DNA from 2 places in the Micromonospora sp. NPDC049274 genome. Region 2 is predicted to be linked to the other one. Evidence: riboswitches for the same ligand, from Rfam matches in the RefSeq annotation. Region 2 holds a riboswitch; the other holds the start of a gene.
The links. A riboswitch is a leader RNA that binds a small molecule or an ion and turns the genes downstream of it on or off. The one in region 2 is predicted to bind cobalamin.
Positions count from the first base shown of each region.

Region 1 (6,226 bases), on a different contig from region 2:
GCTCAACCTGTCGATCACCCGGATCCGCAACAATCAGCACAACGACGGCGGCTGGACCTTCACCCAGGCCGAGGGCAACCCCACCCAACTCGCCACCGCCAGTGACATCGACATGACCGGCGCGGCCATGGCCGCCCTCTGCGCCGCCGGCGTCCCCAACACCGACACCGACATCGTCCAGGCGAAGAACTTCCTCAAGGGCAAGCTGGTCAACGCCTCGGGCGCGTTCAGCTCAATGTTCGGCGTCAACACCGACTCCAACGCCTGGGCCGTCTCCGGGCTCAACGCCTGCGGCATCCCGAGCCAGGGCACCGACTTCACCACCACCGCCGGCAAGACCCCGATCGACTTCTTGCGGGCCCAGCAGTTGACCGGCGGCGGGTTCAAGTACCTGCCCACCAACACCACCCCGTCGGCGTACGCCTCCATCGACGCGGTACGTGCCCTGGCCGGCGCGGGCTACACCGCCGCTCCCCCGACCCCGATCACCGCCGGCGCTCCCACCTGGGTCGCGGCAAGCGGATTCACCGCCGGCACCGCCACCCGGCTCGCCGTGATCATCGACAACGGCAGCGGCAGCATCACGCCGTGCGCGGTCACGCTGACGCCGACCGCCGCCACCACCACCCTCGGCGCCGTGCTGGACGCCGCCATCGGCGCGGCCGTTCCGAGCGGCTGCGTCACGGCGGTCAACCCGACCAGCGGCACCGGCACCATCACCTCGATCAACGGCCTGGCCAACAGCGGCTCCTCCACCTGGAAGGTGTCCCGGGACGGCGGCACCCCGACCACCACGACCCGCGGCACGACAGTGACCGTCGGCGACACCATCTACCTGCGCTACGGCGTCTGATCAACCCCGTCGCCTTGACGTGACCAGCGGCAGCGGGCGAGCCGGCCGCTGGTTACGTCAACGTCGGCCCGGCTACCCGCACGAATCGTCGACAGGCTCGGCAGTGCGAGGACGCACCCCTGAGTCTTGGGCTGGTGCTTCGTGTTCGGCGGTACCGGCGAGGCGGCCCTCCAGGCGGGCGAGGCGATGCCGGGCATCGTGCAGTTGCTGGCGAAGCTGGTGCGCCTGGGCTTCGCTCGCGCCGAGCTGCCGACGGCAGGCATCAAGGCGGTGGAAATCCGCGACGGCAAGGACAGCCACCTCCCGGCCATCGATCGTCATGACCAGGTGGTCAATCTTTCTGCGCATGGGCCGTCTCCCGACGGGCGATGGGGAAGCTGCAGCGGCCCCGCGGGGCCCCGCAGATCTGCGGGGCCCCACGGACGGTCAAGCTGGTGGCGACTGGGCGGTGTCGGCCAGCAACAGGGACAGCTCCCGGACCAGGTCGTCCATCGACTGACCGCTCTGCGCCTTGACCAGGCCCAGCGCGAGATCAGCCAACAGGTAGAAGCCGAGGGTACGGGCCTGCTCGGAGCTGAACGCCGACATCAACTCCTCGGCACCGGCGAGGTCACCGCGGTGTTTGGCCGCGATGACCCCGGCGGCGCGTTGGACGATCTCGGCCGCCTCGGGGGTGTACCCGCTCACGCCGGGTCAGATCTTCGGGGTCGCGGCGCGGGCGGCGTCGAAGCGGGCGGTGACGTCGGTCCAGTTGACCAGGTTCCACAGCCGGTCCACGTAGTCCGGGCGCACGTTGCGGTACTGCAGGTAGTAGGCGTGCTCCCAGGCGTCGAACACCAGGACCGGGGTGGAGCCCTGCCCGACGTTGCCGTGGTGGTCGTAGACCTGCTCCACGATCAGCCGCTGACTCAGCGGCTCCCACGCCAGGACACCCCAGCCGGAACCCTGCACACCCTTCGTCGCCGCCGACAGCTGCCCGGCGAAGCCGTCGAAGGAGCCGAAGTGCTCGTCGATCGCGGCCGCCAGCTCACCGTCGGGGCGGTCGCCGCCGTCCGGGGACAGGTTGTTCCAGAAGATCGAGTGCAGCACGTGCCCGGACAGGTTGAACGCGAACGTCTTCTCCAACCCGACCAGCGTCGCGTAGTCGCCCTTGTCGCGGGCCTCGGCGAGCCGGTCGAGGCCGTCGTTGGCGCCCTTGACGTACGCGGCGTGGTGCTTGTCGTGGTGCAGCTCCAGGATCTCGCCCGACATGGCGGGTTCGAGTGCCCCGTAGTCGTAGGGCAGGTCCGGCAGTTTGTACACGGCCATGAATACTCCCTCTCAGTGCTGCCTCAACTTTGCTGTTGCCATTATCTTGCAACAAGGGCCCGATTGTCGTTAGGGGGACGGGATTGATCACAGAAACCTCGGACCGTCTCGCTCCGGCACTAGGCCGGCTGCGCCAACAAGGGCTGCGTCTCACGCTGGCACGACGGGCGGTGCTCACTGCCCTCGTGAACACGCCGCCCGACAAGCCGCACCTGAGTGCCGCCCAGGTTCACGAACGGGTCTGCGCCAACGGCCTGCCGGTCGACCTGACGACGGTGCACCGCGTCCTGATTCACCTGACCGAGCTGGGTGAGCTGCACACGGTGCCGGTCGGTGGCGCTATGACCTACGGGTTCGCCGACCACCCGCATCACCACGCGGTTTGCACTCTCTGCGAACGGGTGCGCCAACTCCCGCCCGATGCCGCACTCACCGCCGTACAGGCAGCAGACGCGGTCGGCTTCACCGCCGATCTGGAAGGACGTTCCGGCGGCGTGGTCGTCTATGGACGATGCACCTCGTGCTGAGCAGACGTGCCGGCCGGGGTGCATCGCTTAGTCCGCAGACCGCAGCAGTTCCCGCACACCGTCAACGACCTGGTGCGGCCGTACGCCTGGCTGGCCGCCCTGCGCGAGGCTGGCGTTGCCGCCGCCGCGTCCGCCGAGGGCCGTCTTGACGAGGTGTACGGCCGACGTGCCACTATCGGCCGCCGCGTCGTTGACCCCACCACCAGTCGCGTAGTGCCGTTCGACCCGGCGGCGACCACCACGACCCCGGAACGCTCCCGCGGTAACTCTCGCCGAATGAGCTCGGCGAGTTGGCGGGGGTCAGCATCGGTGGGGTCGGCGCTGGTCGCGTATACGGTTCCGGCGATATCCTCGGCCCTGCCGGCCAGGGTGCGGGCCTGTTCCCGGGTGAGCTGGAGTTTGAGTTGCTCGGCCCGGCGCTCAGCCACCTTGGCCCGTGTGACCAGCGCGACGATCCGCCAGCCAGTTCCTCCCGTGACGCGCGGAGCTGGTCGGCGAGTAGCGGAACGCCTCGATCCCGGTGACGGCCTCGACCCGTCGTGCACCTCGGCGACACCGTCGACGCCGCCGGTGAGGCATTCGACAAGGTCGCACGGCTGCTCGGCCTGCCCTACTCCGGCGGGCCCGCCATCTACCGGGTCGCCCGCGACGGCAATCCGAACGCCATCAAATTTCCCCGCCCGATGACCGGCCCGCAGGACCCGCCCACCGGTTCTCGTTCTCCGGACTCAAGACCGCCGTCGCCCGCTGGGTCGAACAACACCAGGACGGGCCGGTACCCGTCGCCGACGTCGCCGGCTCGTTCCAGGAGGCCGTCGCCGACACCCTCACCCGCAAGGCCCTCGCCGCCTGCCGCGACCATCAAGGTCGACGCCTTGCTCCTCGTCGGCGGCGTCGCCGCCAACAGCCGGGTACGCGCCCTCGCCGAACAACGCTGCGCCAACGCCGGCATCCACCCGCGGGTTCCCTCACCGGGGCTCTGCACCGACAACGGCGCCATGATCGCGGCAGTCGGGGACCTCCTCGTCCGCGCCGACGTCCCGCCCGACCGGCTCGATCTCAGCCCCGACCCGTCCGCTGTGCTGCGCGGCGCGCTGCTACATGGTCCCGGCGACGGGCGTCAGGCGGCCGGTGCGAGTGGCACGTTCGTGTAGATCGTGATGCCCTTGCCAGTCCCCAACCTCTGCCACCCGACAGCATCGTAGAAAGCCGTCGTACCGGGGATCGTCGGCACGGTGAGCAGCCATGCGGGGCGGTCACCGACCAGAGTGTCGAGTAGTCGCCGACCGAGACCACCGCGGCGGGCATTCGGCGCGACAGCAAGCTCGCCCACCTCGAACCGGCCGGACAACCCGGCGATGGCACTGGAACCCAGAACCGAGCGCACCTGGCCGTAGGAGCGGTCGCGGGGGAACGGGGTCGCAGTGGTGTAGCCCAACGCGAACCCGGTCACACTGTTGCCTGCGTGAGCGAGCGCACCAACGAATCCGGGTTTCTCGGTCCAATCGGCGAGCCGATCCGCGAGGCCCCAGGCCCGTTCGAGCGGTTCGTTCCACGGCGGCACACAGAAGACCGCCGCGTAGATCGCCATCAGCTCGCCGCTGGCCGCGAGCACAGCCCTGCCGTTGACGAGCCGGACCGTGCTCATACCGCCGCCTGACGGTGCGGAGTGGAGAGGACCTGGACGCTCACCATGCTGCGGTCCATCGACTTGACCCGAGCATCGTGCCGACCATGCACCGTTTCTGGCAACGGCGGGCAGCCGGACGACCGGCTGGGATCGAGACGACCGTCGGATCGTAGACATTGACGGTGGCACCACGAGTGGTGACACTGTGCGTCACAACTTGATACCTGTGTGCTGATGGGGGAAGTCCGGTCAAAATCCGGCGCTGGCCCGCAACGGTAGGCGGCGACACACGTAGTGACGCCGCGAGCCCGAATACCCGTCCGCACACGTCAGGACCATCCCCAACCCGTCGTGGCCCACGGGTCGGAGCCACCCGACCGGAGTCGGGTCGTCTCGGACCATCGGAGCCCGGAAAGGCGCCGTTTCATGGTCAACCGCCCCCTCCGGCACCGCGCCCGCGTCCTCGTGACCGCCGCGCTCGCCGCCCTCACGCTGACTCTGACTGTCACACCGCCAGCCGCGTCAGCATCACCGCCCACCCTCAACAGGGTCGACGCCGCAGCCGGGTGGCTCGCCCGCCAGGCAGTAGACGGTGAACGCTTCGAAGTCACCTTCGACGGCGTCGCCTACCCCGACCAAGGACTCACCCTCGACGCGGTGTTCGCCTTCGCCGCGGCGAAGGTAGCCGATACGACTGCGGCCAACGCCGTGTCGTGGCTCGCCCAACCCGCCGTACTCACCGGCTACATCGGAGACGGCACCGAGGCGTACGCGGGCGCGACAGCGAAACTCGCCCTCGGCGCCCAGGTCCGGGGTCTCAACCCGGCGGCGTTCGGCGGAGTCGACCTGCTCGCCCGCCTCAACGGCCTGCTGACACCGTCGGGTCGATACTCCGACCGTTCGGCGTTCGGCGACTACAGCAACGCGTTCACCCAGTCCTTCGCGGTGCTGGCGTTGGACCGCGCCGGGGGCGCACCACCGGCGGCGGTGACGTTCCTGGCCGCGAGCCGGTGCGCCGACGGCGGTTTCCCGCTGCTCTTCGGGCAGGCGACCTGCGTCAGCGACGTCGACGCGACAGCGATGGCCGTGCAGGCTCTGCTCGCGGCGGACCGGCCACTCGTCGCGGCCTCGGCGGCGCAGTGGCTTGTTTCCGTGCAGAACAGCGACGGCTCGTTCTCCACCAACGGCGTGCCCAACGCGAACAGCACCGGACTCGCCGCCCAGGCGCTGTCCGCCGCCGGGCGATCGCTGCCGTGGCTGCGCGCTCGCCAGCATCTGATCAGCCTGCAGGTGAACTGCACGGGGGCATCCGCCAATCGTGGTGCCATCGCGTACACCTCGGGTGGGTTCGACGCGAGCACCGCTGTTCGGGCGACCGCGCAGGCCGTACCCGGCATGGCGGGCACCGGGTACGCGACCCTGTCGGCCGCCGGCGCCCAGCTGACCGCGCCCGTCCTGGCGTGTGCGCCGTGGTGACCGCCCCGCGGGTGACGGCTCGCCGACGGATCGCGCTACTCTTCGCGGCCGTTGTCGCCGGCGCCGGCCTGGTCGCGGTCGATCCGATCCCCCGCGCCGCACACGCAGCAGCGTGTGCGCCGGGGGCGGGCGTCACTGTGGTGGTCGACCTCACTGCCTTCGGCCTGGGGGTGCAGACCGGCTGCCGGCTCGGGGACCCGCCGACCGGCCTCGCCGCGTTGCAGGGGGCCGGCTTCGCCGTCACCGGTACGCAACGGTGGGGGCTGGCTTTCGTCTGCCGCATCAACGGTTACCCCCTCCCCGCCGCCGAACCGTGTGTCAACACGCCGCCCGCCAGCGCGTACTGGTCGTACTGGCACGCCGTACCCGGCGGCACCTGGTCCTACAGCACCCTCGGGGCCAGCAGCTACAACCCCGCGCAGGGCACTGTCG
Region 1 covers NZ_JBFAQS010000012.1:102,289-108,514, reverse strand. The annotation lists gene AB0K10_RS22450 (hypothetical protein) at 1-853, shown strand, start outside; gene AB0K10_RS22445 (hypothetical protein) at 926-1,201, opposite strand; gene AB0K10_RS22440 (superoxide dismutase) at 1,280-1,540, opposite strand; gene AB0K10_RS22435 (superoxide dismutase) at 1,547-2,161, opposite strand; gene AB0K10_RS22430 (transcriptional repressor) at 2,191-2,688, shown strand; partial or broken gene AB0K10_RS22425 (tRNA (adenosine(37)-N6)-threonylcarbamoyltransferase complex transferase subunit TsaD) at 3,234-3,842, shown strand; gene AB0K10_RS22420 (GNAT family N-acetyltransferase) at 3,809-4,336, opposite strand; cobalamin riboswitch at 4,509-4,657, shown strand; gene AB0K10_RS22415 (prenyltransferase/squalene oxidase repeat-containing protein) at 4,745-5,794, shown strand; gene AB0K10_RS22410 (hypothetical protein) at 5,788-6,226, shown strand, end outside.
Region 1: it holds a riboswitch for cobalamin, as region 2 does, so the genes downstream of both, AB0K10_RS22415 (prenyltransferase/squalene oxidase repeat-containing protein) here and AB0K10_RS24875 (ribonucleoside-diphosphate reductase subunit alpha) in region 2, are expected to answer to the same signal.

Region 2 (11,200 bases):
CAGGTCGGCGGAGGTCTCCAGCGCGGTCAGGTACAGCTCCTCGCTGATCCGCGTGGACAGCTCCCGCGCGGCCGGCGAGTCGAAAGGCATCCGCAGCGCGAAGAACACGTCCTGCAGGCCCATCAGCCCGAGCCCGACCGGCCGCCAGCGAGGGTTGCTCGCCGCAGCCTGCGGTGTCGGGTAGTAGTTGATGTCGATGACCCGGTCGAGGAACGTCACAGCCGTCCGGACCGTGGCGCGCAGTTGTTCCCAGTCGATGCCGCCGTCGGTCAGGTGGGCGGCCACGTTCACCGAGCCGAGGTTGCACACCGCGGTCTCGGCGTCGCTGGACACCTCGACGATCTCGGTGCACAGGTTGGACAGGTGCACCACGTTGCCGGGCTCGGCCGTCTGGTTGCACAGCCGGTTGGCCGCGTCCTTGAAGGTCATCCAACCGTTGCCGGTCTGGGCCAGGGTCCGCATCATCTTCCCGTACAGCTCCCGCGCCGGCACCTGCCGCACGTAGCGGCCCTGCGCCTCGGCCGCCCGGTACGCGGCGTCGAACCGCTCCCCCCACAGGTCGGGCAGCTCGGGCACCTCGTCCGGGTCGAACAGCGACCACACCTCGTCGGCCTCGACCCGGCGCATGAACTCGTCCGGGATCCAGTTGGCCAGGTTCAGGTTGTGGGTACGCCTGGCGTCCTCGCCGGTGTTGTCCCGCAGCTGGAGGAACTCCTCGATGTCCGGGTGCCACGGCTCCAGGTAGACGCAGGCCGCGCCCTTGCGTCGACCGCCCTGGTTGACCGCCGCGACGCTCGCGTCAAGGGTGCGCAGCCACGGCACGATCCCGTTGGACTGGCCGTTGGTGCCGCGGATCAGCGCACCCCGGGACCGGACCCGGGAGTACGCGATGCCGATGCCACCGGCGAACTTGGACAGGTTGGCGACCTGGGCGTAGCGCGCGTAGATCGAGTCCAGCTCGTCGCGCGGCGAGTCGACGAGGTAGCACGAGGACATCTGCGTGTGCCGGGTGCCGGAGTTGAACAGCGTCGGTGAGCTGGGCAGGTAGGCCAGGCTGGACATGAGTCGGTAGAAGTCCACGGCCTCGTCCGGCGTACGGGACAGGCCGCAGGCCACCCGCAGCAGCCAGTACTGCGGGGTCTCCAGCACCAGCCGGGTGGTGGGATGGCGCAGCAGGTACCGGTCGTAGACCGTGCGCAGGCCGAAGTACTCGAAGCGACGGTCACCGTCGGCGTCGACAGCGTCGTCGAACGTGCCGGCGTGCGCGGCGACGAACGCGGCGGTCTCGTCTCCGATCAGGCCCTCGGCGTGGCCGGCCCGGATCGCCGCGCTGAACGAGGTGACGCCCTGCCGGCGTACCTCTCGCTCGACGTGGCTGGCCAGCAGCCGGGCGGCGAGGCGCGAGTACTGCGGCTCCGTACCGATCATCTCGGCAGCGGTCTGGATGGTCAGCCGGTCCAGCTCGGCCGTCGTCGCGCCGTCGTACAGGCCACTGATCGTGCGGGTCGCCACCCGCAGCGGGTCGACGTCGGGCAGGTCGTCGGCCCAGCGCTCGACCGTGGCGACGAGCTTGCGCACGTCCACCGGCTCCCTGGCGCCGTCGCGGGTCTGCACCCGCGTCGGTGTACGCCGGAGGGCCGTGTCGCCGTCGGCCGGGGTCACCTCGGTAACTGTCACCACTCACTCCTCGCGAGTTTGAGGACCTGATGGCCCTCGGCACGAGGCGACCGACACCGGCGGACGCCACGCCGACGGCGGCGTGGATCCGAAAGGCGTCGGCCGTCCCACGCGGCCTCGGACCGCCGCCCACCCGGATGCGGGTACGCGGCGCGCTGGCAGGTCTTCGGACTCGCGGGCACGACCGGGGTCGCCCGGTCTCCTACTGGCCGTCGCTTCCCAGGCCAGATGGCGGCCCAGTGCTGATGACGGCTGTCGTTCCCACTCACCGCTGCGGGGCAGTCCCGGAATTCCACCGGGTTCCCTCTTGCCTCGGCCACCCTGGGATGAGTGGCCGAACCAGCTGCGATCGACACCATATATAGGGGCGGGAGGGTTTGTCACACCCCACATGTCGGGTCCGGGCGTGTCGCGGCCGCCGGCGACGGCCCTCGTCGATCCGGTCGACGCCCGCGGGCGAGCGGCCGTGGCGCGGCGTCGCGATCGGACTTCGCCGCCGGCTTGACCGAGGAGAACCGGCACCGATACGGTCGACCCACATCTGCGGCGACGCGAGGGAAGCCGGTGAGAATCCGGCGCGGTCGCGCCACTGTGAGCGGTCCCCGACCCAGGGGGCCGCGAGCCAGGACGCTCGGTCGTCCGCAGCCTTGCGATGGGGACGCGTCATCCCCGAGGAGGTTCGTGCACACATGTCCAGTTCCACGTCCAGCCAGCCGCTGGTGCACCCCGCTGTCCCGACCCGTCTCCTGTGGACGGTCCTGGCCACCGTCGCCGTGCTCACCCTGCTGGCCTATCTCGTCGCCTTCGACCAGGGCGCGGTCTCGCGCAGCGGGATGTTCCTGCACGAGCTGATGCACGACGGCAGGCACCTGCTCGGTGTCCCGTGCCACTGACCGGCACCGCACCCACCTTCGTCACGGTTCTCCTGCGCGGGCTGCTCGCCGGCCTGGTGGCCGGCCTGCTCGCCGGAACGTTCGCCTACGTCGTCGGCGAACCCCACATCGAGGCGGCCATCGCCATCGAGGAGGCGGCGACACACGCCGAACCCGCCACCGGTGGGCACCAGCACGACGAGGATGCCCTGGTCAGCAGGAACGGCCAGCGCGGCGGGCTGTTCCTGGCCACCGCACTGTTCGGCGTCGCGATGGGTGGCCTGCTGGCCGCGGCGTACGTCCTGCTGACCCGGCGGCGACGGACCCCTGACGACGGACGGTCCGGGCTGCTCCTGGCCGGCGGCGCGCTGCTCGGCGCGGTGATCGTTCCGTTCCTCAAGTACCCGCCGAACCCCCCGGCCGTCGGCGACCCGGCCACCATCAACCAGCGCACGGTCACCTACCTGCTGCTGGTGGTCCTCGGGCTGGTGGCGGTCTGGTCCGGTTCGCTGGGCTACCGGTCGGTCGGCGCACAGGCGCCGGTGTGGCTGCGCGCCAGCGCGGCGGTCGGCGGTTTCCTGCTGGTCACCGGCGTGGCCTACGTGGTGCTGCCGTCGTTCCAGGAGGTCCCGGGTGACTTCCCCGCCACGCTGCTGTGGAGCTTCCGGCTCGCCTCCCTCGGCACCCAGGTGGTGCTGTGGACCGGGATCGGCCTGCTCTTCGCAGCCCTGATGCACCGGCAGCGCGCGGTCGCCGACGCACAGCCGGCCGGGTGAGCGCCACCAGCCTGCGGCTGGTCGCCCACGGTCACACCGCCGCCCTGCGGCGAGCCCGCTTCGGCGGGGACGACGGACTGGACGAGGGCGGCCGGCGCGCCGCCCTCGCCCTGTCCGGGCTGGGCCGGTGGGCGCCGTCGAGCGACACCGACGCCTGCCTGTCCAGCCCCGCGGCGGCGGCCGTCCAGACCGCGTACGCCCTCGGCCTCGCGCCCGCCGTCGAGACGGCGCTTGTCGACTGCGACTTCGGCGACTGGACCGGCCGGTCACTGGAAGAGGTCGCCGCCGCGCAACCCGACGCCCTGCACGAGTGGATGTCCACCCCGGACGCCGCGCCGCACGGGGGCGAATCCGTGGCCGACCTGCGCGAGCGCGTCGGCCGGTGGCTCGACGAACAGCGCGGCGTCGGCCGACGGATCACGGCCGTCACCCACCCGCTCGTGATCAGGGTGGCGGTCGTGCACGCCCTGGGGCTGCCGCTGGCGACGTACCGGCAGCTGGACGTCGAGCCGTTGGCGATCGTCCGGCTCACCGACCACGGCCGACGGTGGCAGCTCCGGCTCACCTCGCGCCGGTGACGGTGAACGGTTCGGATACCGGCGTTGCCGACGTGGCACCGGACAGCGTCGCACTGGTCGCGCCCGGCTGCCGAATCCGGATTGATCGCAGGGAAACACGGTGACCACTGCGTCCCGCGTGGGCACCATGGGCGTACGGCGCTCAGCGACCGCCCGCGGCCAACTCGGCCAGCATCCCCTCACAACTGCGGACGACCACCTCCGCGCCCCGGCGCTGAGCCAGCGGGAGCAGCGGATCCTCGGCCCGGTCCCGCCACCGCCACTGCGCGTCGGCGGCGACCTCCCAGAGCCGCTGCACGGTCGCCTCGTGCTCGACGCCGAGCCGTGCGGCCAGACCCACCCCGTCACCACCGACGAGGCGCTGCGCCTCGGCGGCCAACTCGGCGTCGAAACCGAGGCGGGCGTTGCGCAGCGCCACCAGCAGGCGCAGCTCCCGGAACTCGTGTGCGCCCGCCAGGATCTGCTCGATCGCGCCGACCAACTCGTCGGCGCCGCGCACCGGCTCGGCCCGCACCAGGGCCTCCACGGCCGCCAGCGCCGAGCGTGCCTTGAGCGTGTCGCGACGATCGACGAAACATCGGGTCATCGACTCCCGCAGCTCGGTGAGCCCACTGCGTCGGATCAGCTCGGCCGACAGGGTCACCCGGGTATCGAACCCGCTGCGGACCAGGGTCGTCGCGAGCCGGATCCCGAAGAGTCCGAACCGGTCCAGCAGACCGGCGCGCACCTCCGAATCCAGGTGCACCGGAAGCTCGCCACGGACGAAGCGGTCGGCGGAGAGCAGGTGGGCCTCCAACTCGACGCGGGACGCCCCGGCCAGCGTCGCGAGCGCGGCGAAGTCGGATTCGCTCAGCATCCGGCCCGCGAGACCGATCGCCCCGCTGCACGCCACCACGTTCACGGCCAGCGCGCCCACCCGGGGGTCGCGGTGGTGCCGGCGGGCCAGCTGGCGGGCGGTGAGCAGCCCGTCGATCCGGCCGCCGCCCACCTCGTCCGCGCGGGACAACACCATGATCACGTTCACCGGGGCGGTCTGCCCGACGACACTGTCCCGCGCGGACTCCAACACCCGCAGGTCACTGTCGCGGCCGTCGCGGGTCAGAAACAGCACCGCGTCGGAGTCCCGCAGGACGCGATCCAGCACCGGCGCGTGGCCCTGCTCGTCGATCGCGGCGAGCGCCGGGGTGTCGATGAGCGTCACCTGCCGCAGCGCCCGCGTCGGCCACCGCACCACGATGTCGCGCACCTCCCCGATCCGCCAGCCCAGATCCACCCGCATCCCGGTCGCCGACTTGACCACCGTCAGCTCCTGCGGCGGCTGGCCGACCGGGTAGGCGGTGGCGTGCGGCGAAGGGCCGTCCTCGTACCAGGTGAAGACGCCCTCCGCGCCCTCGACCGGCGCGACCTCCTCCCCCATCAACGCGTTCAGCACCGTCGACTTGCCGGCACGCCACGGGCCGGCAACCGCGATCCGCAGCGGCTGCTCCAGCCGCGCCACCTGGTGCCGCAACCGCCCAACCGCCCGCGCGTCGTGCTGGTAGAGGTCCATGGCCCGGTGCAGCAGCCCCCACGCCGCCTCGTCCAGTCGCACCCCGACCGTCATGCCCCCGGCTCCAGCAGTACCGGGGTGGCGCGGGTGGCGGTCAACCGCTGGGACTGCTCGTAGAGCGCGGCCAGGCGGGTCATCTTCAGCCGGATCTCCCGCTGCCGCTGCTCGCGCAGGGCGACATCGGTGTCCGCCTCCTGCTTCGCGCTGCGAAACGACTGCACGATGGCCTCCTGCAACTCCTCGGTCAGCCCCGTGAAGTGGTCGCGCAGCATCCGCTGCACCTGCCGGGCGGCGTCGCGGCAGTCCCGGACCATCCGGACGAAGAACTCGTCCACATGCCGCTGGATGGCCGTCTTGACTGTCGCCTGCCGGCGGCGCAGCAACTGCTTGCCCTCGTCGCGGATGCTCTTGCCGCCGAAGAGCGCGCCGATGCCGACCGAGACCGGGTTGATCATCGGCATTCCGGCCAGGGTCGTCGCGAGGCCGAACATCAGCATGCCGCCGTACGAGCCCTTCATGCCGGTGAACAGCTTCTGACCCGTGGTGAACCTGTCGATCCGCGGCCGTTCCAGATCCGGCAGCCGGTCGCCGAGATCCTCAGGCATCGTCATCGACCAGGGCGGCAGCACGTCGTGTCCGTACCTGTCGAAGGTGGCGGCCACCCGGCGCGCGATCCAGTCGCAGCGCTGGACCAGCCACTCGTGGTTGGCCTCCGCGGCCTCGACGAGGCTGCGCTCCAGCCAGTCGGCGAAGGTGTCCCAGGCGGTGAGGGGATCGGCCGTGTCGAACGCCTCGTCGACGGCACGCAGGATCTGGCGAGTCCTGTCGCGCAGGTCGTACTCGATGTCAGAGAGCAGGTCGGCCATCTCGTCGGCGAGCGTGTTCTGCCAACGGGTGGAGCAGCGGCGCAGCTCGTCGACCTCCCGCTGCGCCGCGTGCAGCCGGGAGATCGGCCCGGACTGCTCCTCGGCCTCCTGCGTCGCCAGCTCGGCGCGCAGCGGCGCGGCCAGTTGCTCCACCACCGTACGGGCCACCGCCTGCACCGACGTCCGCGCCAGGTGGTCGGCCTTGCCGGTCAGGTCCCGCTGCAGGCGGGCGATCAGCGCCGGAAACCCGGACTCGGCGTTGAGGCCGCGATCGTCGGTCGCCGCCGCGCGCAACCGCAGGGTCGCCGACACCGGGATCAGCGGCGCCGCGACGCCGGCGTCCGCGAGGTGCTGCCGGTTGCGCTCGGCCACCACACGCCAGTCCGCAACGAGGTCGGTCTTGCTCTGCACCACCACCACGTTCGGCTGCGAGCGCGTGACGTGCAGCAGCATGTCCAGTTCGGCGACCGAGAGTTCCCTTGTCGAGTCGGAGACCAGCAGCACGGCGTCCGCGCGGGTGCAGGCAGCCACCTCCGCGGCTCCGCCGAGCGCCGCGACCTGGTCGGTGCCGGGAGTGTCCACCAGGACCAGTCCGGCGGCGAGCAACGCGCGGGGCAGGCCGACCTCGACGTACGCCGGACCGCCGCCCGGCCGCCGCCCAACCGTGCCGGCCACCCCGGCCGCGACCTGGTCGAGCGCCAGGGCCGTCCGCTCGACAAACGGCGCGGCCGGGGTACCCGCGGGTCGTCCCGCCGCCGGCGGTGCCTGGATCACGGCTGCGGAGGTGGCTTCGGCGTGCTGCACCACTGTCGGCAGGACCGTGGTACGACCGTCGCCGACGGGGCAGGCCGGCGCGTTGATGATCGCGTTGATGAGGTGACTCTTGCCCTGGTTCGGCTCGCCGACGACCAGGACGCGCAGCTTCGGGTCCAGCAGTTGGGCACGCTTCTGTCGGACCGTCTGGAGCAGGTCGCCGCGACCGTGTGTGTTGCACGTCCGGGCGATCTCGTCCAGTACGTCCAACCAGATCCCCGCCATCACCGCACCAAGTGTGCGGATTTCGGCTTAATTATCAAGAGGGACCGGAAGGGAACCTGGGAAGAGCCGGGCCGCCCGAGGCGACCCGGCCCCCCGCTTCCGACGAGAATCCCCGTCAGAGCAGACCGCCGGTGAGGCCCAGCAGCCCGTGGTCCGACGAGGCGGGCCCCCCGTCGTGCACGTCGCCGGTCACACCGTCGGTGACCCCTCCGGTCACGTCACCGACCGTGCCGGTGACACCGGGGAGGAGACTGTCCACGTGGTGCGTGACACCGCCCACCACGGACGGGACGTCGACAGGCGGCACCACACCGCCGACGGCGCCGCCGCCGAGGCCCAGGCCACCCAGGGTGTCGTGGACGCCGAGGGAACCGACGAGGCCGTCCACCTGACCGTGCGCGTCGGAGAGGACACCGCCGGTCAGGTCGCCGCCGAGGAGACCCGGGTCGGTCCCGCCGAGCAGGCCTGTCGGGTCGCCGACCGTGCCGGTCACGCCACCGAGCACCGGGTCGGCGATGCCGTCGACCGGCTGCACCACGTCCGCGTCGAGGGTGTGCGCCACGTCGGCCACACCGTTCAGGTCGGTGTCGAGGCCGCTCGGGCCGACGCCCAGGCCGACGCCCGGAAGCACTGTCACCCCGGCGGCGACGGTCGTCGGGTCGACGGCGATGGCGCCGAGCACACCGGCCTTGACGTCCACCCCCGCGGGCGAACTGGTGACGCTGATCTGCTGCGCCACGCTCTGCAACTGGCCGACCACGTCGGTGGCGTCGGTCACCAGCGGGTCGAATCCGAGCTGACCGACGGCCGGGACCAGCGGCGCGAGGCCCTGCCCCGGCGCGTAGTCGACCACCAGCGGCACCACGTCCTGCACGTCGGCGGCGGTGATGTCGCTGAGCCCCGCGGCGTGCAGCGCGCCCTCCGGATCGAGGTCGAAGGCCGACCGCGCGTCCGGGTTGGTCAGCAGGTCGAGCACGAAGTCGTGCAGGGTCTGTTGCGAGTCCATGTGCCGGTTCTCCTCGGATTGGCGTCGGCGACCGTCGTTCGTCGACAGTCACGCTATTGCGGGGGCCGACCCCGGACATCGGGGCTCGGCCCGCATCCGATCCCGCCGCGTTAGGGCCTTGATCGGCTCCACCGTTAGGGGGACTGGGGGAAACCGTCCCGGCCAGATTAGGGTCCCGACCAGGGAGCGATCTCTGGTACGAACGTAGGAGCCCGCGGGTTTCGCCGGGGGCGGGTCGCCGGGCAGCGCCGACGCCATCGCCACCAGAGGGCCAACTCGCGGAAAGAGAAGAGACGGATGCCGTACGTCCTGGGGATCGACATCGGAAGCACCAACACCGCCGCCGCCGTCGCACGGCGCGACGGCCGGACCTGGACGCCCCCGGAAACCGTCCCGCTGAACGCCGGCTCGCCTCTCGTACCGTCGGTGCTGCACCTGGCCGAGGACGGCGCGCTGCACATCGGCGGGCCCGCCACCGACGACGGCAGCCGCACCACCAGGGACTTCGTCCGCCGCATCGGCGACGACGTGCCCCTGCTGCTCGGAGGCGAGCCGTGCGCGCCGCAGACGCTCACGGCGGAGCTGGCCGCGTGGGTGGTGGAGCAGGTGCACGCCGCGGAGGGCGGCCCGGCCGAGGCGGTCGTGCTCAGCCACCCGGCGGGCTGGCAGCCGTACCGGCGGGAACTGCTGCGCCGGGCGCTCGTCGACCTCGGGCTGCGCGGCGTCACGCTGCTGCCCCGTACGGTCACGGTCGCCGAGAGCCACGCGATCCGCGGATTCGCAGGCACCACGGCCGCCGTCTACGCGTTGGGCGGCGCCAGTTTCGAGGCGGCCCTGGTGCGGCGCACCCCGCGCGGCACCTACGAGAGCTTCGGCACCCCGCAGGGCCTCGACCCGATCGGCGGTGCCGACTTCGACGAACTGCTGGCCGGCCACGTACGCACCGTGCTGTCCCGGGAACTGGCCGCCACCGGTCGCCGGGAACACCACGCCGCCCTGCGCGGGCTGCCGGCCGAGTGCGACCGGGTCAAGCGGGCCCTTACCGTCGAGCTGGCCGCCGACGTGGTGTTGAGCCTGCCGACCGGCCCGGCCCGGATACCGGTGACCCGCGCCCAGTTCGAGGCCATGATCCGCCCGACCGTGCAGGCCACCGTCGACCTCCTGTTGCGCACCGTGCACGGCGCCGGCCTGACACCGACGCAGCTCGACGGCGTCCTGCTCGCCGGCGGCTCGGCCCGCATCCCGCTGGTCACCGAGCTGATCACCGCGGCGCTTCCGGTCCCGGTCGAGGTGGAGCCGGACGCGCAGCTGACCGCCGCCACCGGGGCGGCGAGCGCGGCCTGCCAGGTGGTGTCGCCCCGCCCCCGGCCCCCGGCGCCGGTGCGCGATCCGGCGCCGGTCAGCGGCGTCGGCCGGGCCACCATCCCGGCGTCGCGCCGGCCCCGGGACCGCACCAGCGATCCGGGCGATCCGCCACCGCGCCCTCCGGTCCGGATCCTGCCCCTCGACCTGCCGAAGGCGTCCCGCCTGGCACTGACGCTCAGCCGGGGACGCGAAGGATGACCACAATGACCATGAAGCACGTCGTCGAGTCCCGGCTGGTGCTCGGCCGAGCGCCCCAGGCCCTGCTGGACCGGGTCGCCGACGATCCGACCGGCCCGCTCGTCGTCGGTCTGGCCGGTCCGGCGGGCCACGGCAAGACCGCGCTGCTCGCCGAGTTGACGCGCGTCCAGCAACGGGCCGGAGGCACCGTGCGTACGGGCGTCCCGGCGCCGGGCGATCTCGTCGACGAGGCCGAGTTGCTGCTGGTCGACGACGCGCACCTGCTCGACGACGAGCGGGTCGGCGTCCTGCTGGGCCTGGTCGCCACCCGCCGGCACCGACTGGTCGTCGCCCACCGGCCCTGGCCCCGGTCGGCGGCGCTCACCGAGCTGACCGACGCGCTGCGCCGCGACGGGCAGGCCGTGCTGCTCGGCCCGTTCGGTCGCGAGCAGACCGCGGCTCACCTCGCCGCCGCGCCCGAGCTGGCCCACCGTGGCGACCTGGTCGATTTCGTACACACGCAGACAGGTGGCGTCCCCCGCGACGTCGAGCGGTTGACCCGTGGTCTGCGCGCGGCCCCGAGCCTGACCGGCGCCCCGGCCGAACCGCCCCGGTCCGTCATCGGAGAATTCGCGCCGGAGCTGGAGATCCAGCCCACCGCCGTACGACGGCTGCTGCTCGCGGTCGCGGCCGGCGTACCGCTGCCGGTGGCCATGCTCGGCCCGCTGCTCGACCAGGAACCGGAGGCGGTCGACGAGCTGATCGCCGCGACCCGGGCGGCCGGGCTGATCGGCGCCGACGGCCGGCTCACGCCCATCGTCCGGCGGGCCGTCACCACGCTCGGCCCGGCCACCGAGCGCAGCGCGGTCTGGCGTCGCCTCACCGAGTTGCAGCTCGCCCGGGGCGGCCCGGTGCTGCCGCTGGTGCGCTCGCTGCTCGCGGTGGGCGTACTCGCCGACTGCCCGGCCTCGACGCTTGCCGCGGCGGCGCAGGAGGCGCTCGCCGACGAGCCGGCCTTCGCCGCCGACCTGTTCGCCGCCGCCACCGCGGCCGGACACCCGACGAGCGCCCGGCAGGCCCGCGCCGCCGCGCTCGCCGGCAACCTCGACGACGCCCTGCGCCTCGCGGACCGGCTGCTGACCGCGACCGACCCGACGGACCGCGCGGAGGCGGCCGTGGTGGCCGCGACCGCTCTGGCGCACCGCGGCCACACCGGCCGCAGCGTCGAGTTGTACCGGTGGTCCGGCACCGCCTCGTCGGTGGCGTTCGCCACCGTCGGCGGGATCGCCACCGGCG
Region 2 covers NZ_JBFAQS010000015.1:48,178-59,377, forward strand. The annotation lists gene AB0K10_RS24875 (ribonucleoside-diphosphate reductase subunit alpha) at 1-1,662, opposite strand, end outside; cobalamin riboswitch at 1,817-2,036, opposite strand; cobalamin riboswitch at 2,234-2,308, shown strand; gene AB0K10_RS24880 (CbtB domain-containing protein) at 2,367-2,570, shown strand; gene AB0K10_RS24885 (CbtA family protein) at 2,561-3,325, shown strand; gene AB0K10_RS24890 (histidine phosphatase family protein) at 3,322-3,903, shown strand; gene AB0K10_RS24895 (GTP-binding protein) at 4,046-5,506, opposite strand; gene AB0K10_RS24900 (dynamin family protein) at 5,503-7,356, opposite strand; gene AB0K10_RS24905 (IniB N-terminal domain-containing protein) at 7,472-8,362, opposite strand; gene AB0K10_RS24910 (Hsp70 family protein) at 8,660-9,925, shown strand; gene AB0K10_RS24915 (LuxR C-terminal-related transcriptional regulator) at 9,931-11,200, shown strand, end outside.